4 regions of the Streptomyces sp. NPDC048278 genome follow, and region 1 is predicted to be linked to each of the others. Evidence: riboswitches for the same ligand, from Rfam matches in the RefSeq annotation. Region 1 holds a riboswitch; each other region holds the start of a gene.
The links. A riboswitch is a leader RNA that binds a small molecule or an ion and turns the genes downstream of it on or off. The one in region 1 is predicted to bind S-adenosylmethionine.

Region 1 (7,342 bases):
TCGTCGGCATGCCGCTGCTGCCGGTCTACATGGCCAAGGCCGGAGGCTTCTTCTTCCTGGTCTTCGGTGTCATCGCGGCCATCGCGGCGACCACCCAGATCAACCCGATCTGGGCCATGGGCCCCTACCGCCCGGACCAGGTGTCCACCGGCGCCCAGCCCGACTGGTACATGGGCTTCGCCGAGGGTCTGATCCGGTACATGCCCGGCTGGGAGATCAACTTCTGGGGCCACACCCTGGTCCTGGGCGTCTTCATCCCGCTGGTCCTGTTCGGTCTGGTGCTGGGCGCGATCGCGCTCTACCCGTTCATCGAGTCCTGGGTCACCGGCGACAAGAGCGAGCACCACATCCTGGACCGCCCGCGCAACGCCCCGACCCGCACCGCCTTCGGTGTCGCCTGGGTGACGGTGTACATGATCGGCCTGATCGGTGGTGGCAACGACCTCATCGCCACCCACTTCCACCTGTCGATCAACGACGTGACCTGGTTCGTCCGGATCTTCTTCTTCGCCGGACCGGTGATCGCGTTCATCGCCACCAAGCGGATCTGCATGGGCCTCCAGCGGCGTGACCGCGACAAGGTGCTGCACGGCCGCGAGACCGGCATCATCAAGCGGCTGCCGCACGGTGAGTTCATCGAGGTCCACGAGCCGCTCTCGCAGGAGCAGCTGCACACCCTCACGGCGCACCACCAGTACGAGCCGGCCCAGGTCGGCCCGGCGGTCGACGAGAACGGTGTCGAGCGCAAGGTCAAGGGCGCCGAGAAGCTCCGCGCCAAGCTGAGCAGCGCCTACTACGGCGAGGACAACCAGATCCCGAAGCCGACCGTCGAGGAGTACAAGGAGATCACGAGCGGCCACGGCCACCACTGATCGACCGCGTCGCCACGCCACAGCCGAAGGGCCCCCGTCCGTACATCGGACGGGGGCCCTTCGCCGTGCCCGGAGCTGGATAGGGTAGGTCTGGAAACCGGATATGTGGCGTACGACGATCAGGAGCGGCCGTATGAGCGCTGTGACCCCCGCTGGAGGCGACACCGCGGCGGGCCGTTCCTGGCCCGAGGTACTGAACGCGCTGCTGTACGGCCAGGACCAGAGCGCCGACGCGACGTCCTGGGCGATGGACCAGATCATGCGCGGGCAGGCCACCGACGCCCAGATCGCGGGCTTCGTCGTCGCCCTGCGGGCCAAGGGCGAGACCGTCGAGGAGATCAACGGGCTCGTCCGCACGATGTACGAGCACGCCAACGTCATCGAGGTACCGGGCCGCACGGTCGACATCGTCGGCACCGGCGGCGACGGCGCGAAGACGGTGAACATCTCCACGATGTCGGCGCTCGTGGTGGCCGGCACCGGGGCGAAGGTCGTCAAGCACGGCAACCGCGCGGCCTCCTCCGCGTCCGGGGCCTCCGACGTCCTGGAGAAGCTCGGCGTCAACCTCGACCTGACCCCGCAGCGGGTCGCCGAGGTCGCCGAGGAGGCCGGCATCACCTTCTGCTTCGCCGTCAAGTTCCACCCGGCGCTGCGCTACGCGGGCGCCGCGCGCGGCCAGCTGGGCATCCGCACGGTCTTCAACATCCTCGGCCCGCTGACCAACCCGGCACGGGTCCGCGCCCAGGCCGTCGGCGTCGCCGACCCCCGCATGGCCCCCGTCGTCGCGGGCGTCTTCGCCGAGCGCGGCCACTCCTCCCTCGTCTTCCGCGGCGACGACGGCCTCGACGAGCTGACGACGACGGCCACGTCCCGCGTCTGGATCGTCCGCGACGGCAAGGTCACGGAGGAGACCTTCGACCCCCGTGACGCCGGCCTCGACCTGGTCCCCGTGGAGGCGCTGCGGGGCGGCGACCCGTCGTACAACGCGGAGGTCGCCCGCAGGCTCCTGGACGGCGAGCAGGGCCCGGTACGGGACGCGGTGCTGCTGAACTCGGCGGCGGCGCTGGTGGCCCTGGATCCGGGCACCGGGGCACTGGCCGAGCAGCTCCGGGCCGGCATGGGCAGGGCGGCCGAGTCGATCGACTCGGGTGCCGCGAAGCGGGTGCTCGAGCGCTGGGCAGCCGCGACGAACAAGTAGGCGGCACGGCCGACGGGGCGGAGGCGCGGTCAGGCCCCGCCGGGCCCCGCCGTCGCGGCTGACCGCCGGTGCCTCTTGTTCCGACGCAACGGCGCGCAACCCGACACGGTGTTGTCGGCGGTGCCCGGCCGGCCAGGCCCCCGTCCCGTCATCCGGACAGAAGTTGCGCGGCGGCGATCACTTCCCATACGTTTCTTTCCAGGTCATGAGTGACAGTCATGAGGCCCCGGCCGACTGTCCGGCAACCCTCCGTCCGTGGCGGGGTGCCCCGGGTGAAGACCAGGTCGTAGGCAGCGAGGTCTACGGCAAGCGCGGACCCCTCACGAAACACCAGGGGTCCTGGTCGTCGAGGGAGCCTTCTGTGAGCAAGCGAATGCGATAGGGCGCCGAGCCCCGCCTCCGCACACCCCTTTCACCCTTCCCCGTGCTTGAGCCGTACCGGTTCGCGCGGTGATACCCCTTGCCTCTCACAGGAGTTCCGCCATGTCCGTCTCCACCGCTGCCGCCGCCCAGTCCGTTTGTGCACCCCTGCCCGTTCTGGGCCGGGATGTCACCGTCCCGCTCGTCACCGGCGGCGAGGTCGCCTACGCCGCCCTCGACTACGCGGCCAGCGCCCCCGCCCTCCAGCGGGTCTGGGACGACGTGGCCGCGTACGCGCCCTACTACGGCAGCGTCCACCGCGGCGCCGGCTACCTCTCCCAGCTCTCCACGGACCTCTTCGAGAACGCCCGCCGGACCGTCGCCGAGTTCCTCGACTGCCGCCCCGACGACCAGCTCGTCTTCACCCGCTCCACCACGGACTCCCTGAACCTCCTGGCCCGCGCCCTCCCCGCCGACTGCCAGGTCTTCGTCTTCGAGACCGAGCACCACGCCTCCCTGCTGCCGTGGCAGGACGCCCGCGTCACCTACCTCAACGCACCCCGCACCCCGCGGCAGGCCGTCGAGACCCTGGAGCGCGCCCTCGCCGACCGTGACCCCTACGGCCCGGCCCTGGTCTGCGTCACCGGCGCGTCCAACGTCACCGGCGAGCTGTGGCCGGTACGGGAACTCGCGGCAGCCGCCCACGCGCACGGCGCCCGGATCGTCCTGGACGCCGCCCAGCTGGCCCCGCACCACCCCGTCTCCGTCCAGGACCTGGACGTCGACTGGGTCGCCTTCTCCGGACACAAGCTGTACGCCCCCTTCGGCTCCGGCGTCCTCGCCGGCCGCGCCGACTGGCTGCAGGCCGCCGAGCCGTACCTCGCGGGCGGCGGCGCCAGCCGCAAGGTCACCCGGCGCGAGGACGGGGGAGTGGCCGTGGAGTGGCACGAGAGCGCGGCCCGGCACGAGGCGGGCTCGCCCAACGTGATCGGCGCCTACTCCATCGCCTCCGCCTGCAAGGCGCTCACCGAGGCCGGTTTCGACACGCTGGTCGCCCGCGAGCGGCAGCTCATCGATGCGGTGCGGGCGGGGCTTGCCGAGGTGCCGGAGGTCCGGGTCCTCTCCCTCTTCGGCGACGACGCCCCCCGCGTCGGCGTGATCAGCTTCGTGGTGGAGGGCTGGAACAGCTCCCACTTCGCCGCCGCCCTCTCCGCCGAGTACGGCATCGGCGTCCGCGACGGCCTCTTCTGCGCCCACCCGCTGGTCAGGACCCTGCTGGGCTCCGACCCGCAGACCCAGGGCGAGTGCGGGGCGCCGGAGGCGGCACCGGGCGAGAAGTCCCTCAACGCGATCCGCGTGAGCTTCGGAGCGGGGACGCCGGACGAGCACGTGGAGCGCTTCGTGACGGCGGTACGGGAACTGGTGACCGACGGCGCCAAGTGGTCCTACCGCACGGAGGACGGCCGCTGCGTCCCGGCGGTGAGCTGACCCACCTGTTTTTTGGGGGCGCGGGGAACTGCGCGCTCAGCCCCCACCGGCCTGCGGCCGGGCACGAAGCGCCGTGGCCCCCCGCGGGTCCGTCGTGGCTGGTCGCGCAGTTCCCCGCGCCCCTGGCGGGGCGCTTCAGCGGGCGGCGCTTTCTAGCTGTCCAGGCCGATCGCGAACGCCGCTTCCAGGTCGTGCTGGGAGTACGTGCGGAACGCGACGTGCGTGTCCGTGGCCTCCACGCCCGGGATCTTGCTGATGGAGCCGGGGATGACCTCGGCCAGGTCCTCGTGCTGCTTCACCCGGACCATGGCGATCAGGTCGTACGTGCCGGTGACGGAGAAGACCTCGCTGACACTCTCCAGCGCGGCGATCCGTTCCGCGATCTCGGGGATCCGGTCCACGCTGGTCTTGATGAGGACGATCGCGGTGATCACGGCTGGTTCTCTCCCTCGGGTGCCGGAGCTGGGGCGACCTTCACTTTAGTCGCCCGCCCGTCGCCCACCACCACCCTTCCAAGGCCGCGCTTCGCGCCCTTCTTTTTCCTGTACCGCACCCACGCGTAGCCGAACCCGAGCCCGAAGCCGACCAGGTGCGCGAGGTAGGCGACGCCGGGGCCGGAGGGGGCCTGGCCCAGGGCCAGCCACTGCAGGGCCGCCCAGAACGGGAGGACCACCCAGGCCGGGAACCGGAGCGGGAGGAAGAAGAGGAAGGGGAGGAGACTGGTCACGCGGGCGTTGGGGAACAGGTACAGGAATGCTCCGAGGACCGCCGAGATCGCCCCGGACGCGCCCACCAGCGACTGCGGGGACGTGGCGTTGGCGACCGCGTAGCCGAGCAGCGCGAGGTAGCCGCAGCAGATGTAGAAGAGAGTGAACTCCACGCGGCCCATCCGTTCCTCGGTCATCGCCCCGAAGACGAAGAGGAAGAGCATGTTGCCGAGGAGGTGCACCCAGCTGCCGTGGATGAAGAGCGCCGTGGCCGGGGTGAGCGCCTCCCGCACCGGACCGTCGAACAGGTCGGCGGGCACCACCCCCCAGTGCCGGAAGTACGCCCGCTGGGCGGTCGCGAGGGCCTCCCCGGTGCCGTAGGACGGGTTGAAGCCGGAGGCGGGGCCGAGCACGAAGATCAGGCAGCACACGGCGATCAGGGTGTACGTCATGGGCGCGGACGTGCCCCGCAGACTTCGCAGGGTCCGGGCCGCCGTCGTGTTCCAGTTGCCGATCATGGACATAGAGCATGGCGTAACGGGACGCAGTGGTGCAGATCGCCTCGCCGCCGCGGACAGGGCGGCGTCGAGTACCCGCCAGGCCGTAGGGTTACGAGCCACACGCGTCGGGACGGCGCGTCACGGACACTAGAAGGAAGCGAACAAGCCACGATGACGGTTCCCCTGCCGACCGCCACGACGCGGTGGCGCTGCACCCTCTGCGGCAACCTCACCCGCTTCGACGTGACCCGCTCGTCGAAGGTGGTCGAGTACGTCCACCTCGACCTGGCCGGTGAGCCGAAGGTCGAGGAGCGCGAGGTGGTCAGTGAGACCATCGAGTCGGTGCGCTGCCGCTGGTGCAACGCGGTGGACCAGGTGGAACTCGTGGACAGGCCGGGCGCCGACTCCTGAGACCGGGAGCGGCCCCGCACAGGCGATGGGGTGTGACGGATGGTGGAGACCACAGGCGGGGGGCCGGGCGACGGCACCGCCGAGGTGCTTGACCGTCCGTTGCCCGACGGCGTGCGACGGCGTGTCGTACAGATCGTGTCCGACGGTTTCGGCGGTCTGACCGTCGCCGAACTGCCCGCACAGCTGCGGCAGTACGCCCGCTTCGCCCCGAATCGCCGGGCCAAGTTCGCGGGGAACGCGATGGCCGCCGCGCTGGAGACGGACACCCTCTTCCGGCAGCGGATCGGGGAGAAGCTGAGAGAGGCCCATCCGGAACTGGCCGGTGCCCTGGACTCCGGCTCCCCGCCCCCGGCCGCGGACCCGCTCGACGTGGCGGCCGCGGCCTATGTACTGCGCCCCACGGGCTGGGTGAAGCTCGTGGCGGCGGCCGGCGAGGAGGCCCAGCGGGCCGACGCCGAGCGGGCCGACGAGGAGAGCCGGGCCGAACTGGAGCGGCTGCGCGAGGAGCTGGACCGGGCCCGGGAGCAGACCCGGTCCGAGACGGAGCGGCTGCGCACCGAGCTGGACGCGGCGAAGAAGGAAGCGGAATCGCTTCACCGCAAGCTGCGGGCCGCGCTGAGCGACGTCAAGCGGGGCGAGGCCGCGCTGCGCAAGCTGCAGGGCGAGATGGAGACGGGGCGGGCCGAGGGGCAGTCCCTGGTGTCCGCCGCGGAGAGCGAGAGCCGTCGGCTCAAGGCCCGCCTCGGCGAGGTCGAGGCGGCCCTGGAGGCCAGCCGCCGGGCCGCCCGCGAGGGGCGCAGCGTCGAGGACATGCGGCTGCGGCTGCTGCTCGACACCGTCCTCGACGCGGCCCAGGGGCTGCGCCGGGAGCTGGCCCTGCCACCGGTGTCGGTACGGCCCGCCGAGACCGTGGACGCGGTCGAACCGGGACGAATGACCCCGAAGGACATCGCGGCGCGCGCACTGTCCGAGCACGACCCGGCCATCCTCAACCAGCTGCTCGCGCTGCCCCAGGCGCATCTGGTCGTCGACGGCTACAACGTGACCAAGACCGGCTATCCGCAGATGCCGCTGGAGAAGCAGCGGCTGCGGCTGCTCGGTCAGCTCTCCACGCTCGCCGCCCAGACCGGCGCCGAGGTCACCTGTGTCTTCGACGGCGCCGAGCTGGCCGCGCCGGTGCTGCTCGCCCCGCCGCGCGGGGTCCGGGTCCTCTTCTCCAAGCCGGGCGTCACCGCGGACGAGTTGATCCGCCAGCTGGTGCGTGCCGAGCCGCCGGGCCGCCCGGTGATCGTCGCCTCGACCGACCGCGAGGTCGCCGACGGGGTCGCGAAGGCGGGTGCCCGTCCGGTCGCTTCTGCGATGCTTCTGAAGCGACTGTCCTGAACGTTCAACCCGCATATGCAATGCCCGAATTGACCGAAGCGTCACGCAACGTAGCGTCAATCGAGCATTACCGCTCGTGAGTTATGTGCAAAGAGTGCGTTGCGTGACCAGATTTTTCGCTGTTGGGTTTGAACTGATCACGGCGAGGTCACTAGGGTCGAGCCTCGAACCTCCACACGGGTGATCACTCAAACGAAGGAGCCCGTCTCCGTGGCGTCCCATCGTCGACCCAAGCAGCAGAGCCGTGCGCGCGTGACCGTGCTCACGACCGCAGCCGCCGCAGCCGTAGTCCTCAGCGCCAACGCCGCCAACGCGGCGCCCAGCGAGAAGCTGACCAAGGACGAGGTCAAGGCGAAGGTCGACAAGCTCTACGAGGAGGCCGAGCAGGCCACCGAGAAGCTGGACGGCGCCAAGGACAAGCAG
Region 2 (7,342 bases), on a different contig from region 1:
CGGTTCCGCAGGTGATCCCGGTGCCGCCACCGGCCGGGCGAAGCCGAGGGCGGCCTCGGCCCGGTCGTCGACAAGGCTCTGACTCATGCGAAGCTCGCCCTCCTGTCCGAGGCCACCACGATCCGCGGGTCCAGCAGCGGATAGACGAGGTCGACGAGGAGGTTCGTGGCCACGAAGATCAGCGCCCCGAACACCACCACCCCCTGGACCAGCGGGATGTCCTGCGTGGTCACCGCCGCCGCGGTCACCCGGCCCAGACCGTCACGGGAGAACACCGTCTCCACGACCACCGAACCGGCGATCAGCTGCCCGACCAGCAGGCCGACGACGGTCAGCGCGGGCAGCGAGGCATTGCGCAGCGCGTGCCGCAGATGCACCCGCCACCGGCCGGCCCCCTTGGCCCGCGCGGTCTCCACATAGGCCTGGTCGAGCGCGGTCAGCAGGCTCTTCGCCAGCACCTGGGCGACCTGCGCGCCGGTCGGCACCGCCAGCGTGAGCGCGGGCAGCACCAGCCCCTTCAGCCCGTCGTTGCCGAACGCCGGAAACCAGTGCAGCTTGAACGAGAACGCCTCGACGAGCAGCAGCCCCACCCAGAACGTCGGGACCGACACCCCCAACGGGGGCAGCGACAGCAGCAGTTGGCGCAGCCACCGGCGCGAGGTGTACGTCGCCGCCACCGCGAGCCCGCCGCCGAGGACCACCGCCAGCAGCAGCGCGGCACCGGTCAGCTGGAGCGTCTGCGGCAGCGCGTCGGCGAGCGTGGAGGTCACCGGGCGGCCGGTGGAGACCGCGTCGCCGAAGTCCCCGCGCACCGCCCGGCCCAGATACTCCGCGTACTGCACCAGCACCGGCTTGTCGAAGCCGTACTCGTGCCGCAGCCTGGCGAGTTGGGCCGGATCCGGCTGACCCGAGTCCATCCCGGCCCCGGCCATCGCGGACACCGGGTCACCGGGCAGGAAGTCCAGCACCAGGAACGACACCGTGTACGCCGCCCACAGCACGCCGACCGCCTGGGCCAGCCGTTTGATCACATACCGGCGCATGCGCTAGCCGATCCAGGTGTCGTGCAGCTGGACGCGGCTGCCGGAGTCGAATTCCAGGTCGTGCACCTTCTTCGCGACGCCCAGCTGGGTCTGGAGCTCCACCACCGGCACGTTGTACGCGTTCTGCACGATCAACTGCTGCGCCTGGGCGACCAGTTGCCTGCGCTTCGCGGTGTCCGTGGTGGCGGCCTGCGCGTTCAGCGCCGTGTCCAGCGAACTGGCCGGCAGGTGGTAGAAGTTGCCCAACTGCGAGGAGAACGAGCCGCGCAGGATGTCGGGGTCGGCGCGGGTCACGTTGCCCCACACCACGTCGAAGCCGCCGCCCTGGAGCGTGGTGGCGAACTGCGTGACCGGGAGCTGCTTGAGCACCACGTCGATCCCCACGGCCTTGAGCTGCTGCTGGACCAGCTCCAGCGCGGGCTGGTTGGTGGCCGCGTTGGGGAACCAGGTGATGGTGAGGCTGAGCTTCTTGCCGCCCTTGGCGCGGATGCCGTCGCTTCCGGCCTTCCAGCCTGCCTGATCCAGCAGGGACTTGGCCCTGGCCGCGTCGAAGGCGAGATCGGTGGAGAGGTCGGTGTAGTCGGGCGTGGTGTGCGCCAGCACGCTGGTGGCCGGCCGGGTGCCGGTGGGGAAGACGGTGTCGGCGATCTGCTTGCGGTCGACGGCGGCCAGGATCGCCTGGCGGACCTTCACGTCCTTGAGCAGGGGCCGCGCGTTGTTGAGCCCGAGGCCGAACACCACACCGGGGTTGGCCCGGCTCCGGAGGGCGACCTGGCCGCCCTTGAGCGCCGCCTCGTTGGCCTTGCCGACGCTGCTGATCACGTCCACCTGGCCGGACTGGAGACTGCCGGCCCGCACTCCGGCCTCCGGGACGACCTTGTACACCACCTTGTCCAGGTAGGCCTCGCCCTTCTTCGTCCACAGCGCGGAGCCCCAGTCGTACCCGGTGCGCCTGTCCAGGGTGATCGACTGGTTCTGCACGTACTGCTTCAGCACGAACGGCCCGGACCCGACCACCCCGTCGCTGCACTTCTGCTGCGGGCTCCGCTGCACGCTGGCCGAGGACTCGATGCCCAGCGAGTGGGTCGAAGTGGCCTGGAGGAACTGGGCGTTGGGCTGCTTGAAGGCCACCTTGACGGTGAGCGGGTCGACCACGGTGGTGCTCTTGACGCCGCTCAGGTAACCCTCGGCGAGGGTGCCCAGGGCGCCGAGCTTCGGCACCGCGTCGAAGTTGTCCTTGACCACCTGCGCGGTCAGCTTCGACCCGTCGCTGAAGGTCACCCCCGACCGCAGCCGGAACGTGAACGTCGTCGCGTCGGCGCTGATCTCCCAGCTCCTGGCGAGCCACGGCACGATCTTGCCGGTCTTCGGGTCCTGGTCGGTCAGCGAGTCCACGATCTGGCGCACCGAGTAGATGGTGTCGTTGCTGCCGACCTGCTGCGGATCCACGCAGCCGGAGTCGGAGCCGACCGCGAAGGTCAGGGTGCCGCCGGACTTCGCCTGGCCGCTTCCGCCGCCGGAGCTGTCGTCGCCCGAACCCGAACCGCACGCGGTGAGCAGGACGCTGGTGGTCAGGAGCGCGGCGAGGGGCGCCCATCGGGAGGGTCTGAAATCCGGAAGTGCTGTCACGGACGTGGTTCTCCTACTCGTGTCACCGAGGCACGACCGCGCACGGATGTGCAGGGGCGTGCGGGTGTGTGCGGCCCGGGCGGATCGACTCCGGCCAGGGAAGCGCTGCGCAGACAGGGAACGGGCATGCGGACGCCACCGGGAACCGGTGACGCGGGGGAAGGACGACGCGAAGGAGCCGGAGCCGGTGACGGACGTCAGCCGGCGGCGGCCGGGCGGGTCAGGCCCGACAGAGGCAGCTGGTCGAGCGCTTCAGATCGATGTGGCGCCGGCGCGAGAGCCTGGAGTACGCCGTGGCGTCGGCGGGGGAGGCGACAGGGTCGTGGCGGTGCCGCATACCTGTCCTCCCCTTCTCCGGCCCCGGTCACGGGGCCACGCGCTTGCGGGAGTCGTCGGCGACCCCGCCAGGCTTTCACCTGGAGCACCCCACCGCGCGGGAGGGTTGCCGGTCAGCGAGCCAGGGCTTGACGCTGACACTCAATGCCGTGGGTGATGCTACGGATCGGTTTCGGCGTACGTCAATGCCGCAACCCGACGCCCTCCTCGGGAGGCCGGGGCCGTCTCACGGGCCGGAACGGATGGTGGACGCTGCCGCCCCTTTCGCGCCTGCCTGCGCTCCCGCGCGTCCGTACCCGGAGCCCGCTCGGGAAGGGCCGCATGGTCGTCGACAGCACCGCCCCGGCAGGGGTGTTCGCCGCCCGCAGGGCCCTGGCCGCGCTCGGCGTGGCGCTGTGGCCGTCCCGCACGACACGCCCGGCGTCGGCCACGGCTGCGGTGCCCGCTCCGGCCTCGACCGGCAACCCGCCGAACCCTGGTCACCGGCCGGCCCGCGCATCGACCACCAGGGGGAACGTCCCATTCCTGAGCGCCGGTACGTGCGTTCGAACCCGTCTCGTGTGGGAGCGTGCCCGTGGGAACGCCGAGGACCACTTGCGCGTGAACCAGCCGAAGGAGAGCCGCCCATGAGCACGTTCCCCACCGCACAGGCCGTGCGGACCACTCCGGAGGGGCTCCTGTGGGAACCGAGCGAACGCTGGGTGCGGGGCCGCAAGGGTGACGTCACGGTCGTCGACAGCCGCCACCCCGTCCTCGTCTGGGAACCCGGTGTCCCCGTACCGCTGTACGCGTTCCCGCGCGCGGAGGTGCGCGAGGACCTCCTGCGTCCCGCGAAGAACCCGCCGACCGGCACCCACACCGGCTCGCGGATCTTCTACGACGTCGAGGTCGACGGCGAGCTGCTGGCGAACGCGGCCTGGACCTTCCCGGCCGCCGACCTGGCCGACCACATCGCCTTCGAGTGGTTCCGGCGTGTCGGACGGGGCCTGGACCACTGGTACGAGGAGGAGGAAGAGATCTTCGTCCACCCCCGTGACCCGCACAAGCGGGTGGACGCCGTCCCCAGCAGCCGGCACCTCGTGGTCGAGATCGACGGCACGGTCGTCGCGGACACCCGCCGCCCGGTCCTGCTCTTCGAGACCGGCCTGCCCACCCGCTACTACGTCCCGCGCGAGGACGTCCGCCTCGACCTGCTCGAAGCCACCGACCACCACACCGGCTGCCCGTACAAGGGCACCGCCGAGTACTGGTCGTGGCGCGGCGAGGCCGACGTTCCGCCCGACGTCGTCTGGAGCTACCCGGACCCGCTGCCCGCGGTCGGCGCCGTCCGGGGGCTCTTCGCCTTCTACAACGAGGCCGTCGACATCACCCTCGACGGCGAACGGGTGGCGCGCCCCGTCACCCACTTCACCAAGGCACTCACGGAACAGCAGCGCGCCTGACGGCCGACGCCGCGATATCGACCGCGGGCGTGGACGTCCGGTGCCGGACCCGCGTCCGACGACGCGTTGTCACGGCCGGCCGAAGGTGCGCAGGGCCAGTGCCTCGCGCAGTCGGGTCAGCCGGTCGATCTCGGCGCCGAGGGCCGCGAGCCTGCGGGCGATCACCCCGGAGCCGGGCCGGTCGCCGTCGGGTTGCCCGCATCGACCTGGCGGGACCTCGTCGAGCTGGGCGAGCCGGTCGGCGATGCCGCACAGGTCCTCGACGGTGAGACCGAGCGCCAGCAGCTCACGGACGACCCGGACCCTGGCCACCTCGTCAGGACCGTACTCACGCTGCCCGGCGGGCGTGCGCCGCGGGGGTGGCAGCAGCCCCCGTTCCTCGTAGAACCGCAGTGCCCGCGGGGTCGTCCCCGCCGCTGCCGCCGCATCCCCGATCCGCATGTCAGCCCCCGAGCCTCAGCCTCCGCCGCCGCGACGCACGCCGGCGTGTCACCGTGGCGGCAACTCCACGACGACGGTTCCGAAGTGCCGCCCCTCGAACAGTTCCTGCAACGCCCGAGGGGCCCGGTCGATGCCCCGGATCCGGGTGTACGGGAAGGCGATCTGGCCGGAGCGCAGCCAGCCGCCGAACCGTTCGGTCCACTCCGCTGCCACGTCGGGATGGTCCTGTCCGCTGTATCCGTGCAGCGAGATGCCCTGGCCGACGATGCGGAAGGTGTCGATCTCCGCGGGTGAACTGCCGCCGCCACGGCTCGGCGACAGCTGTCCCGACAGCGCGCCGACCAGGGCGAAGCGGGCGCCCCGGCGCGCGGCGTGCACGGCCGCGGCGAGCTGCTCGCCGCCGACGTTGTCCAGGAGCACGTCGATGCCGTCCGGCGCCGCCGCGGCCAGTTGCCCGCCGAGGGGCCGGGCCCCGGGCACCACGACGGCGTCGTAGCCGAGTTCGGCCCGCAGCCGCTCGGCCTTGGCCGGAGACCGGGTGCTTCCGATGATCCTGCCGGCGCCCAGCAGCCGGGCGATCTGCCCGGCCAGCGTCCCCACGGCTCCGGCCGCTCCGGTGACGAACACCGTGTCGCCGGGGCGGACTCCGGTGAGCCGGGTCAGCGCCCCGTAGGCGGCCGATCCGGACGACAGGTGGGCCACAGGGTCGGGCAGGAGGTCGCCGAGCCGCGTGCAGTCCGCCGCCGCGACGAGCGCGTACTCGCGCCACCCGAGCAGGTGCGTGACCCTGTCCCCCGGCCGCAACGGACCGCCGGGCCCGGCCGCGACGACCTCACCCACCGCGGGTCCGAACAGCGTGTCGCCGGGGCGGATGCCGGGGAGCGGCATGCCGTCGGCCTCGTCGCCGGTCAGCGTGCGCAGCCCGGGAAAGACGAGGAAGTACTGGTTCCGGACGAGGACCTGTCCCGGCCCGGGGCGGGGGACCGGTCCTGGCGTGACCGTGAGGTGCTCGGGCCCGGGCAGTCCGCCGGGTGTGCCGGTCAGCAGGATCTCGCGAGACGTTGAGGGCGGTTCGGCGGCCATGTCGAGGCTCCTGGACGGGTTCGAGGGCGGGCGGGGTCCCGGCAGCCGGACCGGTCGGGCCGCCGGAGCGCAGAACCTAACCCCTGACGCGTACGTCAGGGGCAAGCCGGCCCGTGACGACGTCGCCGCTGGTGGCCTCCGGGTCGGTGAATATTGCAGCTCCGTGAAAAGAGATCCGTGGACGGCGGGATCGCATCGCCGCCTGCATACAGTTGCATGCACTTGACCCCGTCAACCCCGTCGACCCCGTCCGAGAGCCACGGAGACATCCCGCCATGGAAGAACTGACCTGGGAGAGCCCCGAGATACCCGAGGGCATCGCCGCCATCCGGTCCGCCTCGCCCTTCGTCTACGGACTGACCAACTACGTCGCCGCGAACCTGAGCGCCAACGTGCTCCTGGCCGTCGGCGCCGGACCGGCCATCGGTGCCGCGGCCGACTTCCCCACCGTCTTCCCGGCCGGTGCCGGCGGAGTGTGGATCAACACGGCGGCGCTGATCAGCAACCCGGCCGAACCCCTCGTCGACGCGGCCCGCACCGCGCACACGGCCGGAACCCCCTGGGTCCTGGACCCGGTCGCGGTCGGCGCGGGCGCCACCGGGTACGACGCCTTCGTCAAGGCCCTGCTCGACCACCGGCCGACCGTGATCCGCGGCAACGCCAGCGAACTCGTCGCGCTCGCCGGCGGCGACAGCACCGGCAAGGGCGTGGAGACCACCCTCTCCTCCGCGGACGCGACAGGCGCCGTCGAGGAACTCGCCCGGCGGACCGGTGCGGTGGTCGCGGTCAGCGGTCCCACGGACTACCTGACCGACGGCACCCGCACGGTCGCCGTCCCCGGCGGCGACGTCCGGCTGACGCAGGTCACCGGGGCCGGATGCAGCCTCGGCGCGCTGATCGCCGGTGCCCTGGCCGTCGTACCCGACCCGCTCACCGCCGCCGCGGTCGCCCACGTCGCCTTCGCCACCGCGGCCGAACGCGCGGGCGCCCGCACCACCGGCACCGGCTCGTTCGCGGTCGCCCTCCTGGACGAACTGTCCCTGCTGGGCACGTGACGGCGACGCCCCGCACGGAAGTACCGCACGACACCTGGAGCACGCCTTGAGCACCACCCACGAGCCGGCCGCCCCGCGCCTGCACCTGGCCGCCTTCCTCAACGCCGGACCGCAGGGCACCGCCGGCTGGCGCCATCCCGACGCGGGGGACGGGTTCCTCACCGCCGCCCACTACACGCATGTCGCCCGGGTCCTGGAGGACGCCGGATTCGACCTCGCCTTCGTGCCGGACTCCCTCGCGGTGCCCCGGAGCCTCGGCGACTCCTACGCCCCGGCGGTCACCTGGGGCACCGGCACCCCGCGCCTCGACCCG
Region 3 (7,342 bases), on a different contig from region 1:
AGTACAGAAGAACGTCGCTGTCAGTCGGCGCGTGCTTCAGCTGGTCGCCAGCCGGACCATGTCCGCCTGCGGCCCCTTCTGGCCCTGCGAGATCTCGAAATCGACTCGCTGACCTTCCTCCAGGGTGCGGTAGCCGTCCATCTGAATCGCGCTGTAGTGGACGAAAACATCCGCACCACCGTCGACCGCGATGAAGCCGTACCCCTTCTCCGCGTTGAACCACTTGACGGTGCCCTGAGCCATGCCTAACTCCCCTATTACTGGCCCTTGCACAGATCCACACTTCGCGGATCCGGGTCAGACCTCACCCCCCATTGGTTGGGGGCGTGCGCCGGAACGCGTCGACCGCGGCTGAATGTATCTGTCCAACTGCCGTCTGCAACAGGTCAATCGGACGAGAATTCTGGACGGAAGGGGTCCGGAATGTAGCAAGAATTCGGCCGAATTCAGGGCAAGTCGGGCCCCGTAAAGGCCACAAAAGCCGCATATAACCCGCGCACTTTGGCTACTTCTTGCCGGGCTCGCGGTATCGAATACGGGGCTCCCGACCTGGAGATCGGGACCGTGTTCCCCAACTCTACCGCGCTCAACCACACAGAATTGCCCCCTCCGCTTCTCTCACGGAGGGGGCAATCAGATGAACAGTCGGTGATCGGCGTTACCGAAGGTAATGTTCGGTCATTCGATCAGCCTGTCAAGCAGGTCGGCAGGTCAACCGCCGGCGACGGCCGGGATGATGGAGACGCCGGCGCCGTCCGGGGTGGCGGTCTCCAGGCCCTGCTCGAAGCGGACGTCGTCGTCGTTGACGTACACGTTGACGAACCGGCGCAGCTTTCCCTGGTCGTCGAGAACGCGCGCGGAGATCCCGGTGTGCTTCTTCTCCAGGTCCGAGATGACCTCGCCGAGGGTGGCCCCTTCGGCGGCGACTTCGGCCTGACCACCGGTGTAGGTGCGCAGGATGGTGGGGATGCGAACGGTGACGCTCACGTTTTTACCTCCGGTCTGGGCAACGCCCTATTTCTCGGGGGACTCAGGCGAGCCCGGCTTCGCGGAAAGACTCCAGATTCGGGCGAATGGTCGCGGTGAGTCCAGTCCCCGCCACCGCGTCCAGCGTCTTCAGTCCATCACCGGTGTTGAGTACAACGACCGACTTTGCCGGATCAATCAGCCCATTCTCAATGAGCTTTTTGGTGACTCCAACCGTCACTCCGCCGGCTGTTTCCGCGAAGATTCCCTCGGTCCGCGCGAGCAGCTTGATGGCGTCGACGACCTGCTCGTCGGTGACGTCCTCCACCGCACCGCCGGTGCGCCGCGCGATGTCGAGGACGTACGGCCCGTCCGCCGGGTTGCCGATGGCCAGCGACTTGGCGATGGTGTTCGGCTTCTGCGGGCGGACCACGTCGTGGCCCTCCTTGTAGGCCACCGACACCGGCGAGCACCCCTCGGCCTGGGCACCGAAGATCTTGTACGGCTTGTCCTCGACGAGACCGAGCTTGATCAGCTCCTGCAGCCCCTTGTCGATCTTCGTGAGCTGCGAGCCGGAGGCGATCGGGATGACCAGCTGGTCCGGGATCTGCCAGCCGAGCTGCTCGCAGATCTCGTACGCCAGGGTCTTGGAGCCCTCCGCGTAGTACGGCCGCAGGTTGACGTTGACGAAGCCCCAGCCCTCGCCGGCCGGGTCGCCGATCAGCTCGGAGCAGAAACGGTTCACGTCGTCGTAGTTGCCCTCGATGCCGACGAGCTCGCCGCCGTAGATCGCGGCCATGACGACCTTGCCCTGCTCCAGGTCGTGCGGGATGAAGACGCAGGAACGGAAGCCGGCCCGGGCGGCGGCGGCACCGACCGCGCCGGCCAGGTTGCCGGTGGAGGAGCAGGAGAGGGTGGTGTAGCCGAAGGCGCGGGCGGCCTCGACGGCCTGGGCGACGACGCGGTCCTTGAAGGAGTGCGTCGGGTTGCCCGAGTCGTCCTTCACGTACAGCCCGCCGGTCACCCCGAGCTCGCGGGCCAGGTTGTCGGCCTGGACCAGCTTGGTCCAGCCGGGGTTGATGTTCGGCTTGGTCGCCACGTCCGCGGGGACGGGCAGCAGCGGCGCGTAGCGCCAGATGTTCGCGGGACCCGCTTCGATCGTCTTGCGGAGTTCCTCGGTGTCGTAGGCCGAGAAGTCGTACGCGATCTCCAGCGGGCCGAAACACTCCTCGCAGGCGAAGACCGGGCCGAGCGGCACCCGGTGACCGCACTCGCGGCAGCTCAGGGCAGCGGCGGGGCCGAGGTCTACGGTGGAATCCGTGGTGCTTGCAACAGTCTGCACAGCCATGTGAGGCGAGGCCCTTTCTCCTCATCTTCCTCACGACGCATCTCGCCGTGAGACGGATTTGGCACCTTCCCTAGCCGGGAGCCTCGCGAACGATCGACACTGATCGGCGATCTACGAGAACCGACTGGAGGGTTGCCGGGGCTTCAACGGGCCGTTTCCCTCTGCCCCTCTGGATGAGCGGTATGTGGTTGTCAACGCCGGGTGACCCCAGGACATGCGATGGTCATCGGCGTTGTTCAAGACTGTAACCGAAGGCCAGGACAGTTGAGAGAGTCGTCCGAACCGCGAGATGGATCACACGTCGTCGTGTGGCCGTGACAGTGAGGAGCCGCTGACCGTGCTGGAAGAAGTCGAGCGCTGGCTGGCCACCCGCTCCTGGTCCGTAACCGATCGCCCGCTGCACCGGGTCATGGCCGCCAAACGGTCCTCCGGGCAGACGGTCAGCGTGGTGCTGCCCGCGCTCAACGAGGAGGAGACCGTCGGCGACATCGTCGCGGTCATCCGCCACGACCTCATGCAGCAGGTGCCGCTCGTCGACGAGATCGTCGTCGTCGACTCCGGCTCCACCGACCGCACGGCGGCCGTCGCCGCGGCGGCCGGCGCCCGCGTCGTGCACCGCGACGCGATCCTGCCCCGCATCCCCGCCGTCCCCGGCAAGGGCGAGGTCCTCTGGCGCTCGCTCCTCGTCACGTCGGGTGACGTCGTCTGCTTCATCGACGCCGACCTGCGCGACTTCTCCTCCGACTTCGTCACCGGCATCGTCGGCCCGCTCCTCACCGACCCGGACGTGGACCTGGTCAAGGCGATGTACGACCGCCCGCTCGGCGGCGCCGCCGGACAGGGCGGCCGGGTCACCGAGCTGATGGCCCGCCCGCTGCTGAACATGCACTGGCCGCAGCTGGCCGGTTTCGTCCAGCCGCTCGGCGGCGAGTACGCGGCCCGCCGCTCGCTCCTCGAACAGCTCCCCTTCCCGGTCGGCTACGGCGTGGAGCTGGGCATGCTGGTCGACGCCCTGCACCTGGTCGGGCTCGACGCGCTGGCCCAGGTCGACGTCGGCGTCCGCAAGCACCGCCACCAGGACGGCCAGGCCCTCGGCCGGATGTCCGCCGCGATCTACCGCACGGCCCAGCTGCGGCTGGCGCGCGGCCACCTGATCCGCCCCTCCCTCACCCAGTTCGAACGGGGCGAGGACGGCTTCGAACCGCGCACGTACTCCGTGGACACGGAGGAACGGCCGCCGATGGCGGAGATCGCGGAGTACGCGGAACGCAAAGTGGCGTGAGTTCGCCGTACGGCCGTATACGGCGGCGCGTCGGGCGCGGCCGTACGTTTGAGCGTTTCCGGGCCGGGCTAGGTTGACGCGTATGGCTTCCCCCATGGCTTCCACCGGCGGTGCCGAGGTGCTGGTCGCCTCGAACCGCGGCCCGGTCTCGTACGACCTGCGCGAAGACGGTTCGCTGCACGCCAAACGGGGCGGCGGCGGGCTGGTCTCAGGGCTCTCGGCCATCGGGCCCGACGCCGACGCCGTATGGGTGTGCGCGGCGCTGGGCGACGGCGACCGCGAGGCGGTACGGCGGGCCGAGGGCGGCCGGCTGCCGGCCGGGGACACCGGCGGGCAGCAGGTCCGGATGCTCGACATCGACGCGGACGTCTTCGCCGACGCGTACAACGGCATCGCGAACTCGGCGCTCTGGTTCGTCCACCACATGCTCTACCAGACCCCGCTGGAACCGGTCTTCGACGCGGAGTTCCGCCGCCGGTGGGCGTCGTACCAGGCCTACAACCGCGCGTTCGCCGAGGCGCTGGCGCAGGAGGCGGCCGAGGGTGCGGTGGTGGTCATCCAGGACTACCACCTGGCACTGGCCCCGCGGATGCTCCGCCGGCTCCGCCCCGACCTGCGGATCGGCCACTTCTCCCACACGCCCTGGGCGCCGCCGGACTACTTCCGGCTGCTCCCCGACGACATCGCCGCCGAGCTGCTCAGCGGGATCCTGGGCGCCGACCACGCCGCGTTCCTGACGCGGCGGTGGGCGGACGCGTTCGTCGACTGCTGCCACGCGGTGCTGGGCCCGGGGATCCCGGCCGCCGACCCGGCGTCCGGCGGGACCAGGATCGGGGTGCACGGGCTGGGCGCCGACGCGGACTTCCTGCGGAAGCGGTCGCACGAACCGGACGTCGGCGAGCGGATGGCCGCGCTGCGGGAGGAGATCGGCGGCGAGGGGCGGAAGACGATCGTCCGCGTCGACCGCACGGAGCTGTCGAAGAACATCGTGCGGGGACTGCTGGCCTACCGGCAGCTGCTCGACGACCGTCCCGAGTGGCGGGAGCGGGTGGTGCACGTCGCGTTCGCGTACCCGTCGCGGCAGGACCTCGCGGTGTACCGCGACTACACCGCCGAGGTGCAGCGGGTCGCGGACGACATCAACTCGGCGTACGGGACGGCGGGTTGGACGCCGGTGGTACTGCACGTCAAGGACGACTTCGCCCGCTCCCTCGCGGCGTACCGGCTGGCCGACGTGGCACTCGTCAACCCCATCCGGGACGGGATGAACCTGGTCGCCAAGGAGATTCCCGTGGTGTCGGACGAGGGGTGCGTGCTGGTGCTGTCGCGGGAGGCGGGGGCGTACGAGGAGCTGGGCGAGGACGCGGTCGTGGTGAACCCGTACGACATCGGGGGGACGGCGGAGGCGCTGGCGCTGGCGCTGGCCATGCCGGTGGAGGAGCGGGCGGAGCGCTGCAAGCGGCTGGCCGCCGCGGCTACGGGGTTGCCGCCGGCGGCCTGGTTCCTCGAGCAGCTGGAGGCGTTGGGCGGGTAGAGCCGAATCCGCGGGCCGGTGGGGGCTGGTCGCGCAGTTCCCCGCGCCCCTTACGGGGCGCTTCAGTCAAGGGGCGCTAGAAGTTACGGGGCGCTCAAAGCTGCCAGGCTTCTCAGGAGGCGTACTACCCCTTCCGGGCCTTCCACCACCAGGTCGGAGCGGTCGGCCAGTTCGGTGACCTCCTCGCTGCCGCTGCATACGAGCAGGCCGGGGACGCCCTCCTCGCGGAGTTTCTCGACGGCGGCGAAGGCGGGGATGTCGCCGAGGTCGTCGCCGGCGTAGAGGATCGCGCCGGCGTTGAGGTGCCGTGCGTATGCGCGCAGGGCCACGCCCTTGTCCATGCCCGGGGGGCGGAGTTCCAGGACCAGGCGGCCCGGTTCGACGATCAGGGCGTGGTCGGTGGCGAGGTCGGTGAGGGGGGCGCGGAGGGTTTCGAAGGTGGCCTGGGGGTCGGGGGCGCGGCGGGTGTGGACCGCGATCGCCCGGCCCTTCTCCTCGATCCAGGTGCCGTGCGCGGCCCCGGCGCGGTCGAGGAGGGCGGGGAGTTCGGCGCGGACGGCGGCGATGCCGGGGTGCGGGGGCGGTGCGGTGAGCTCGCCGGTGGCCGCGTCCCAGCGTTCGGCGCCGTAGTGGCCGAGGACGACGAGGTGTTCCAGGCCGGGCACGCCCGCGAAGCCGCCGTAGCGGACGGCCACCTCGGCCGGGCGCCCGGTGACCACGGCGACGGCGGCCACCTTCGGGGCGAGCGCGGCCAGCACCGGTACGGCGTCCGGGTGGGCCCGCGCCTGCTCGGGGTCGGCGACGATCGGCGCGAGCGTCCCGTCGAAGTCGAGTCCGACGAGCGCGGTGCCGGGCTGAGCGAGGAGAGCGGCGAGGCCGTCGCGACCGGCCTGGGTCCGCGGCGTCGGGAGGGGTTCCGTGATGTGGGTTCCCATGAGCCGACACTATCCGAGCAACGCCCCGTACAGCGCCCCGTAAGGGGCGCTGGGGGTCCCCCCGGCCGAAGGCTGGGGGAGGAACTGCGCGACCAGCCCCCACCGGCCCGCGGATCAGGTCACCGCTCCTCCCGCCGCGCGTCCCGCACGCGCCGCAGCCTGTTCACCGTCACCGGATCATGGGCCAACGCCCGCTCGTCATCGAGCAGGGCGTTCAGGAGCTGGTAATAGCGCACCGGCGCCAGGTCCAGCTCCTCGCGTATCGCGCGTTCCTTCGCGCCGGGGCTCGGGAAGCCCCGGCGTTCGAGGGCGAGGACGGCCCGCTCGCGCTCGCCCAGTTCATGCCGGTCCATGGCGAGAACGGTAGCGCTCAGCCGGTCGCCGCCGCCGTACGGCTGTCCGCCGTCGCCGCCTCGGCCTGGATGCGGGTGAGGACGCCGGTCGGGTTGCCGGCCGGGCTCACCGCCGTACCGATCTGCTTCTTGATGTCGGCGCTGATCGCGGCCCAGGAGGTCTTGCCCGCGGGGTAGAGCTGCGAGGTGGGCAGCTGCTCCAGGAAGGGGCGCAGCTGCTTGTCCTCGGCCCGGGTGGAGTCGGTCATCGTCTGGGACGCGGAGGTGGTGACGGGCAGCAGGCCGTACTCGCGGGAGAAGGCGAGGACGTTCTTCTCGCTGTACACGTAGTCCAGGAAGTCGCCGACCTGCTCGGCGTGGCCGTTCTGCTTGAACGCGGCCATCCAGTCGGCGACGCCCATGGACGCGGTGGTGGTGCTCTGGCCGGCGCGGGCCGGCATCGGGACCGCGCCGAACTTCACGCCCTTCTTCTCGGCCTGCTTGATCAGCGTGGGGTGGCCGTTGACCATGCCGACCCGGCCGTCGGCGAAGGCGGCGAACGCGGTCGCGCGGTTCAGCTTGGCGGGGGCCACCGGGCCGGTCAGGCCCTTGCCGACCAGTTCGTCCTTGAGCCAGGTGAGGGTGTCGATGTTCTGCGAGGAGTCGATCGTGTACGTGCCGGTGTCGTCGGTGTAGCCGCTGCCGCCGCTGAGCAGCCACTGCATGGTCTCCGCCTGCGCCTCCTCGGGGCCGAGCGGCAGCGCGTACGGGTATGTCACGCCGTCCGCCTTGAGCGCCTTCGCGTCGGCTTCGAGCTCGTCCCAGGTGGTGGGCGCGGTGGTGATGCCGGCCTGGGAGAAGAGGGTCTTGTTGTAGAAGAGGACGCGCGTGGACGCGGCGAAGGGTATGCCGTACTGCGCGTGGTTCCACTGGCCGGCTTCGGCG
Region 4 (7,342 bases), on a different contig from region 1:
CCGCCTCGGCACGGTCCCCCCGCAGGCCACCGTGTGGGGGCTCGACCTGGACACCGGCGTCCTGCGCCGGGTCCCCGCCGAGCGGCTGGCCGTGCCGGCCGACCCGGCCGGAACCCCCGCGGTGGGAGTGGCGGCGGGCCTCACCTGGGTAGGCGCCCTGGAGGCCGGCATGGCCGCGCACTGCGAGGCGCTGCTGGCCCGGCGCCTCGCGGAGCCCGGCACCCGGGTGCACCGCCTGTGCGCCGCGGGCCTGTGCGACGGCCGGTGCACCGCCAACGACTGCGCCAGGACCGCCACAGGCGTCTCGCGTCCCCTCTACGCGACGGGCGAACCCGTCGCCCACGACCTGTCCGGGCTGCTCTCCCTGCCCGGCTGCGCGATCCGGCTGGACCCCCGCCCGGACACGGTCGTCGCGACCGGTGCCACCCGCGCCGAGGCCCTGCGCCGTGCCGCCGCGCGTGCCCTGGCCGCCGCCGCGGGCCGCGGCCCGCGCCCGCTGCCCGCGATCGGCCCGGACCGGGAACTCCCGCCGCCCGGAGCCGGACCGTCCGCCCCCGTGCACTGGTCCCGGCCTCTCGACGCCCTGCGCGCCCAGGGCCGAACCCCGGTCGCGGTACTCCTGGACCAGGACCCCCGCGTCAACGAGGTACTTCCCTACCTGGTCCACGTCGTGCTGCTCGACGGCCCTCGATGACGCCACCGCCGTGCGCTCCGGCCGGTGGCGCCCGTCCGCCGGCCGGTCACGGGCCGATTGCGCCGGCCCGGTAGGTGAGGCCGAACAGACCTCCCGGGCCACCGGCGAACAGCGCTCGCCCGTCCGGAGCCCGGACGCGGCATCGCAGGGGGGGTGTCCGTGCGCATCTTGGTGAGTACCTCGCCGGTGAGGGCCTCCCAGATGCGTACGGTCCCGTCGCTGCCGACGGTGGCGAGCCGTGGGCCGCCGAACGCCATTGCGATGACAGGGCCTTCGGGACCGCCGAGGGTCCGCCGGACGGTACCCGTGGTCATGTCCCGCAGGTGCACGGCCCCTTGCGGAGCCGGCTGTCGTGGCATGCCTCCCGCCGTCAGGTCCCGGAGCCGTACCGCTCCCTGGCCCGCAAGGGCGGCGAGCGTGGTGCCGTCGGCGTCGAAGGACAGTCCCACACACCCGGCATGCAAAGGTTGCGGCCCCGGGTACGGCGCCGGACCCCCCGCCCCGACGTAGCGTGAGCCCGTCGCCCTACGCCCGCCCCGCACCACCGGGAGTCCCAGATGGCCCGCTCCGAAGCCCGCGTCCCCACCGACCGGCCCGCCCGCTACGCCAAGCAGCTCGCCTCGCACCTGGGCCGCCGCTCGCAGACCAGCTGGGACGAGGACAGCGGCACCGGCGGCATCGTCTTCCAGAACGGCACCGGCACCCTCACCGCGACCGAGGGCGCCCTGCTGCTCACCGTGGAGACGGACCCCGAGAACCTCGATGTCCTGGAGGGTGTCGTCGGCCGGCACCTGGTCCGCTTCGGCACCCGCGACGAACTCGTCGTCGCCTGGCACCGCGACAACGGGGAACCGGGCACCACCCAGCGCAACTCCGGGGAGCCGGAACCCCACTGACCTAGTCGAACTGACTCGGCAGCGGTGCCGGGGTCTTGCCGGACAGCACGTCCTTGAGGCGCTTGGCGCCGTTCTGCACGGCCAGCGCGGTGCTGTCGTGGTCGACGCCCGAGAGGCCGCCGTTGGTGACCGCGGCCCCGGAGGCGCCGACGCGGAACGCCACGACGTCCAGGGTGGTCGTGGCGGGCTGCCCGTTCGAGGTGCCCTGGACGGTGACCGTGAGCGCCGCCAGCGCGTCGCCCGCCTTGGGCGGCTCCTTGTACTCGACGACCTGCACGGTCCGCTTGCCGCCGTCCGAGCCGGTGGCCGAGAACTGGTTGCACTCCGTGGGGAGCTTCTTCAGCCATGTGAGGGTGGCGTCCATGCCGGCCTGGCCGTAGTCGCCCACCTGGTAGAGCAGCCGGGAGTCCTGCGAGACGAAGCCGCGCAGCCCGGAGGCGCCGGTGGCCCGGCCCAGCAGGGTGTCGGAGTACAGGCTGTCCAGCAGCCGCTGGCAGTCGGCCGCGTCGGACTTGGCGTTGAGGAAGTCGGCGACGTCGACCTTCCCGACCAGCATCTGGTTGCGCCAGGTGGCCGCGTCGTTGGCCGGCTGCCAGTCGTCCTCGATGTCGGCCGACGTGATCAGCGCGGCCTGCGCCCCGGGGCCGGTGAGGGCGGGGGTGCGCGACGGGGACGGAGAGCGTTCGGCGGCGGGGGAGACGGCCGCGGCCTCGGGGGAGCCGCTGCCGTCCGAACAGGCCACCGCCGTGGCGAGCAGGGTCCCCGCCGCCAGGGCCGTGGCGAGCACACGCGCGGGTCGGGACGGACGACGGGTCATCGCGACTGCCTCCTCGGGAACGCGGTACGTCGCCGGACGGACGACACCGGTACGTCCCTCCACGCCACCACCGGCCACGGGCGCCGACCACCCGCACGTGCCATTCGGGTGAGCGGCGTCATGCCCCGGCCGCCGAGACCCGCACCCGCCGGCTGCCGCAGCGCGGGCACACCGCGTCCGAGAGCGGCGACGGCACGGCACGGCCGGCCTCGTCGACGTACTCCAGGGTGGTCTGCAGCTCCGGATCGGCGACCGGGTCGGTGAAGAACACCGCCTGGAAGGCGGCCTCCCAGCCGTGGCCGCACCGCCCGCAGCGGAACGCGAAGGTCTCGGGCACGGCACCCGGCACCGGCCCGGGACCCGGGGGCTCGGTCATCGGCTCCGACTCCTGTCGCTCGGCCTCCGCCACCAGCGCACCGCCCCTGCGGGCCGACGGCAAGTCGGGGCCGGGTGTCCCAGGCGTGGACGCCCCCTTGACGCCGGGCGGGGGCCGATCGACACTCCAGGTGGGAATCCTAGTGAAAAGGTAGGGAACGATGGGTCGCCTGCGCACGCTCACCGGCAGACAGCGCCGCGAGAGCCCCGCACCCTGGACGGCCCCCCTGCTTACCTCCCGCCGGCACATCGACCTGCTGCGGATGTGCGGCGCGACCGGCCGCAGAGGCTGAGCGCCCGGTCCCGGCCGCACGCGGCGGGCCCCCACCCGCCGGGAGCCACCACGGCTCACCCAGAGCTCACCGAGCAACGGCTCACCCAGAGCTCACCGAGAACCCACCGACGAACGCTTCCGCCGCGCGTACGTCCGCGCGCCCGCCCGCCCCCGGGGAGACGCATGTCCATCACTCCACTCGCCGCCCTGCCGTCCGTCCGCACCGCCCCCGGCTTCCGGGGCCGCATCGGCCGCGACGCGCGCAGCGGCCACTACGCCGTGCCGCGCCGCTACCGGCTGCACCTCTCCACGGCCTGTCCCGACGGCCTCCGCATCGCCGTCGGCCACAGCCTGCTCGCCCTGGACGACTGTTGTCCGGTCACCTACCTGCCCGCCGTCCCGGACTGTCCCGACGGCAGCCACGCGGTGCTGCGCCCGCTGTACGAGGCCAGCGCGCACCGCTACTCGGGACCGGCCCTCGCACCGGTGTTCAGCGACGGCTGGTCCGGCCGGATCGTCAGCACGCACAGCCGGGACATCCTGCGCGACCTGGACCAGCACTTCGGCGACGGGGTCGCCCGGCTCTACCCGTGCGGCGCCGAGGCCGAGATCGAGGCCGTCGAGCGGCTGTGCGCCGAGGACGTCGAACAGGCCGCGCAGCGTGCCGGGCGCGAGGGCGGCGACCCGGAGGCGCTGGAGGTGCTGCTCGCCGCCCTGGACGAGCTGGAGCGCCGGCTGACCGGGGTGGAGTTCCTGGTCGGCGGAGAACTCACCGCCGCGGACATCGAGTTGTGGGTGACCCTCGTGCAACTCGACACCGTGCACCGCAACCACCTGGACGCCGCCGCCGTGCACGCCATCGCCGGCCATCCGGTGCTGTGGGCCTACGCCCGGCGGCTGGCGGCCCGTCCGGCCTTCGGCGCGCACCTCGACCTCGACGGCATCGCCCGCCGCCACCACGGCCGTTGCCAGGGCCTGGAGGCCGCCGGCGCGGCTGTCCAGATCCTGGACTGGGCAGGCCACGCGGCGGACGCTCCGCGCGGTCGGCGCAGGTGAGAGCGGTCTGAACCGTTTCGCCCATCGGACAGGCGTTGACATTCGTTCGGGCAACTGCGTTACTTACGGACCAGAACGGTCATGAGCGTCAGCATCAAGCCCTGGCTAGCTGACCGGCAACCCTCGCACCGCGGTGGGGTGCCCCAGGTGACGACCGGACCGACGACGTTTCGGCAAGCGACGATTCGGTAAGCGCGAGTGCCCCTCGGGGCCGGCACGACAGTGACAGGTGACGGACATGTACGCAGCTTCCAGGACGGCCCAGCGCCGTGCCGAGGGCTGCGTACGCCCGTACCCGAGCCCGCTCGTCGCCGACCGCGCCGTCGACCTGCTCCGTGTCAACAGCGCCCTGTGTAGCGCGTGTACCGCACCGGGCTGTGCCCGCTGTCGGGTCTGACCAGGCCTTTCCGCCGGTTTCCCGCAGCTCCGCACCCCAGCGTCCCCGTCGAAACACCGGCCGCCCGGTGTGCCGCCGTCCGCCCCGCCCCGTGCCCCGCGCGCCCCCGCGCACCGTTCCGTGCCCGCACACGGCCCGGTGCGCGGCCCCCGCCGTGGGAACACGTGGGTGTCCGACTCCGCCGGAGCCCGCCATGAGTGAACCCCCAGGCGCCACGATCGCCGCCCCCGACGCGCCGACCGCCGCCGACGAACCATCAAGGCCCTTGACAGCGCAGCGAGTTCAGCCGCTGCGCAAACCGGGCCGGTGGATCGCCACCGCCGTCGTCCTGGTTCTGGTCGCCCAGTTCGTACACGGACTGGTGACCAACCCCTTCTACCAGTGGGACCGTTGGGGCTACTGGTTCCTGCGCCCGGCCATCCTCGACGGACTGGTCATCACCCTCGAAGTCACCGCCTACAGCGCGGTGCTGGGCCTGCTCGGCGGTGTCCTGCTCGCCCTGGCCCGGCTCTCCAAGAGCCCCGTGCTGCGCGCGGTCAGCTGGACCTACGTCTGGGCGTTGCGCTCCATACCGCTCATCGTGGTCCTGCTCTTCCTCTACAACTTCAGCGCCCTGTACAGGACGCTGAGCATCGGCGTCCCCTTCGGGCCCGCCTTCTTCTCCTTCGACGAGTCGAAGCTCGCCACCGACATGGCGATCGCCGTCATCGGCCTCAGCCTCAACGAGGCCGCCTACGCGGCCGAAGTGGTCCGCGGCGGCATCCTCTCCGTGGACCAGGGCCAGCACGAGGCCGCCGCCGCGCTCGGCCTGCCCAAGGGCTACCAGTTCCGGAAGATCGTGTTCCCGCAGGCGCTCAGGTCGATCACCCCGAACTACGTCAACCAGCTGATCGGCCTGATCAAGAGCACCTCACTGGTCTTCTACGTCTCGCTGCTCGACCTGTTCGGCACCGCCCAGAGCATGGGCTCCACCTACCCGGGCGACATCGTGCCGCTGCTGCTGGTGGTCACCGTCTGGTACCTGATCCTCACCAGCATCGTCTCCGTGATCCAGTTCTACGTCGAGCGGTACTACGCCCGGGGCGCCACCCGCTCCCTGCCGCCGACCCCCTTGCAGAAACTGCGGGCCGGCGTCGCCGACCTGCGCGCCCGCATCCGCCGGGAGGCCGCCGTATGAGCACCACCGACACCCTGGAAACGGCCCCCGCCGCCCTGGAGATCCACGACGTCCACAAGTGGTACGGCACCCACCGCGTCCTCGACGGCGTCGACCTGACCGTGCGGCCCGGCGAGGTCACCGTGATCATCGGCCCGTCCGGCTCCGGAAAGTCCACCCTGCTCCGGGTCATCAACCACCTGGAGAAGCCCGAGATCGGCTACGTCAGCATCAACGACGAGCTGATCGGCGTGAAGCGGCAGGGCGACCGGCTCAAGGAGCTGAGCGAGCGGACCATTCTCGGCCAGCGCAGCCGGATCGGCTTCGTCTTCCAGAACTTCAACCTCTTCCCGCATCTGACCGTGCTGGACAACGTGGCCGCCGCGCCTGTCGCCACCGGGAAGCTCAGCAAGCCCGACGCCCAGGCCTTGGCCAAGGAACTCCTCGAACGGGTCGGCCTCGGCGAGCGGATCGGTGCCTACCCCCGGCAGCTCTCCGGCGGTCAGCAGCAGCGCGTCGCCATCGCCCGCGCCCTCGCCCTGCGCCCCGGCGTCATCCTCTTCGACGAGCCGACCTCCGCCCTGGACCCCGAACTCGTCGGGGAGGTCCTCGCCGTCATCAAGGACCTGGCGACCAGTGGCACCACGCTCGTCATCGTCACCCACGAGATCGGCTTCGCCCGCGAGACAGCCGACCGGGTCGTCTTCATCGACGGCGGAAAGATCGTCGAGCAGGGCCCGCCGTCCGAGGTCCTCGACAAGCCCCGGCACGAGCGGACCAGGGACTTCCTCAGCAAGGTCCTCTGACCCGCCCTGCCCCAGACCTCCCCCCACACCACCACACCCTCATCACCAGCACCGACAAGGAACGGCCATGTCTACCCACTTCACCCGACGCAGCCTGATCAGAGGCATCACCGCGGCCACCGCCGTCGCCACCCTCGCCACCGGGCTCGCCGCCTGCGGTGGCGACAGCGACGCGGCCACCACCACCTCCGCCGCGAAGACCGGCGAGGTCGTCGTGGGACAGGTCTCCAACGGCGCCGCCACCCAGACCACCATCAAGGTCTCCGAGGTCAAGTCCATCAGCGCCGAACTGCCCGCCGCCGTCAGGAAGAGCGGCAGGCTGGAGATCGGCATCGGTGCCCTGCCGGCCGGATTCCCGCCGCTGGCGTTCGTGGGCAGCGACCAGAAGACCCTGACCGGTTCCGAGCCCGACCTCGGCCGCCTGGTCGCCGCGGTCTTCGGACTCAAGCCCGAGATCCAGAACGCCACCTGGGAGAACATGTTCGTCGGCATCGACAGCGGCAAGGTCGACGTGGCCTTCTCCAACGTGACCGACACCGAGGAGCGCAAGAAGAAGTACGAGTTCGCCTCCTACCGGCAGGACAACCTGGCCTTCCTCGTGCCGAAGAAGAGCACCTGGAACTTCGACGGCAACTACGAGAACCTCGCGGGCAAGACCATCGCGGTCGGATCCGGCACCAACCAGGAGAAGATCCTCCTGGAGTGGAAGGCGAAGCTCGCCAAGGAGGGCAAGAAGCTCACCGTCAAGTACTTCCAGGACAGCACCAGCACCTTCCTGGCGCTGGACAGCGGAAAGATCGACGCCTCCTTCGGCCCCAACCCCGGCTTCGCCTACCACAACAAGCAGACCGCGGGGAAGCCCAACGCCACC

Region 2: linked by a shared signal. The riboswitch ahead of AB0D74_RS42655 (putative leader peptide) and the one ahead of AB0D74_RS08225 (aminotransferase class V-fold PLP-dependent enzyme) in region 1 are both predicted to bind S-adenosylmethionine.
Region 3: linked by a shared signal. The riboswitch ahead of thrC (threonine synthase) and the one ahead of AB0D74_RS08225 (aminotransferase class V-fold PLP-dependent enzyme) in region 1 are both predicted to bind S-adenosylmethionine.
Region 4: linked by a shared signal. The riboswitch ahead of AB0D74_RS42100 (amino acid ABC transporter permease) and the one ahead of AB0D74_RS08225 (aminotransferase class V-fold PLP-dependent enzyme) in region 1 are both predicted to bind S-adenosylmethionine.

The regions. Positions count from the first base shown of each region.
Region 1 covers NZ_JBEZLP010000003.1:446,574-453,915, reverse strand. Annotated here, with positions in the region: gene AB0D74_RS08235 (cytochrome bc complex cytochrome b subunit) at 1-872, shown strand, start outside; gene trpD (anthranilate phosphoribosyltransferase) at 1,006-2,070, shown strand; SAM riboswitch class IV at 2,272-2,388, shown strand; gene AB0D74_RS08225 (aminotransferase class V-fold PLP-dependent enzyme) at 2,554-3,918, shown strand; gene AB0D74_RS08220 (Lrp/AsnC ligand binding domain-containing protein) at 4,071-4,352, opposite strand; gene AB0D74_RS08215 (rhomboid family intramembrane serine protease) at 4,349-5,143, opposite strand; gene AB0D74_RS08210 (hypothetical protein) at 5,297-5,536, shown strand; gene AB0D74_RS08205 (NYN domain-containing protein) at 5,576-6,919, shown strand; gene AB0D74_RS08200 (NlpC/P60 family protein) at 7,130-7,342, shown strand, end outside.
Region 2 covers NZ_JBEZLP010000040.1:64,447-71,788, forward strand. Annotated here, with positions in the region: gene AB0D74_RS42640 (ABC transporter permease) at 1-87, opposite strand, end outside; gene AB0D74_RS42645 (ABC transporter permease) at 84-1,043, opposite strand; gene AB0D74_RS42650 (ABC transporter substrate-binding protein) at 1,047-2,672, opposite strand; gene AB0D74_RS42655 (putative leader peptide) at 2,893-3,009, opposite strand; SAM riboswitch class IV at 3,044-3,157, opposite strand; gene AB0D74_RS42660 (DUF427 domain-containing protein) at 3,635-4,450, shown strand; gene AB0D74_RS42665 (MerR family transcriptional regulator) at 4,520-4,891, opposite strand; gene AB0D74_RS42670 (NADP-dependent oxidoreductase) at 4,940-5,974, opposite strand; gene AB0D74_RS42675 (hydroxyethylthiazole kinase) at 6,250-7,029, shown strand; gene AB0D74_RS42680 (LLM class flavin-dependent oxidoreductase) at 7,076-7,342, shown strand, end outside.
Region 3 covers NZ_JBEZLP010000015.1:152,036-159,377, forward strand. Annotated here, with positions in the region: gene AB0D74_RS26035 (cold-shock protein) at 37-243, opposite strand; gene AB0D74_RS26040 (ubiquitin-like small modifier protein 1) at 712-987, opposite strand; gene thrC (threonine synthase) at 1,031-2,314, opposite strand; SAM riboswitch class I at 2,333-2,494, opposite strand; gene AB0D74_RS26050 (glucosyl-3-phosphoglycerate synthase) at 2,652-3,596, shown strand; gene AB0D74_RS26055 (trehalose-6-phosphate synthase) at 3,691-5,130, shown strand; gene otsB (trehalose-phosphatase) at 5,214-6,065, opposite strand; gene AB0D74_RS26065 (DUF3263 domain-containing protein) at 6,185-6,418, opposite strand; gene AB0D74_RS26070 (extracellular solute-binding protein) at 6,436-7,342, opposite strand, start outside.
Region 4 covers NZ_JBEZLP010000039.1:37,322-44,663, reverse strand. Annotated here, with positions in the region: gene AB0D74_RS42130 (hypothetical protein) at 1-694, shown strand, start outside; gene AB0D74_RS42125 (DUF2218 domain-containing protein) at 1,252-1,590, shown strand; gene AB0D74_RS42120 (hypothetical protein) at 1,592-2,407, opposite strand; gene AB0D74_RS42115 (hypothetical protein) at 2,526-2,783, opposite strand; gene AB0D74_RS42110 (hypothetical protein) at 2,944-3,075, shown strand; gene AB0D74_RS42105 (glutathione S-transferase C-terminal domain-containing protein) at 3,240-4,112, shown strand; SAM riboswitch class IV at 4,190-4,313, shown strand; gene AB0D74_RS42100 (amino acid ABC transporter permease) at 4,703-5,686, shown strand; gene AB0D74_RS42095 (amino acid ABC transporter ATP-binding protein) at 5,683-6,471, shown strand; gene AB0D74_RS42090 (ABC transporter substrate-binding protein) at 6,539-7,342, shown strand, end outside.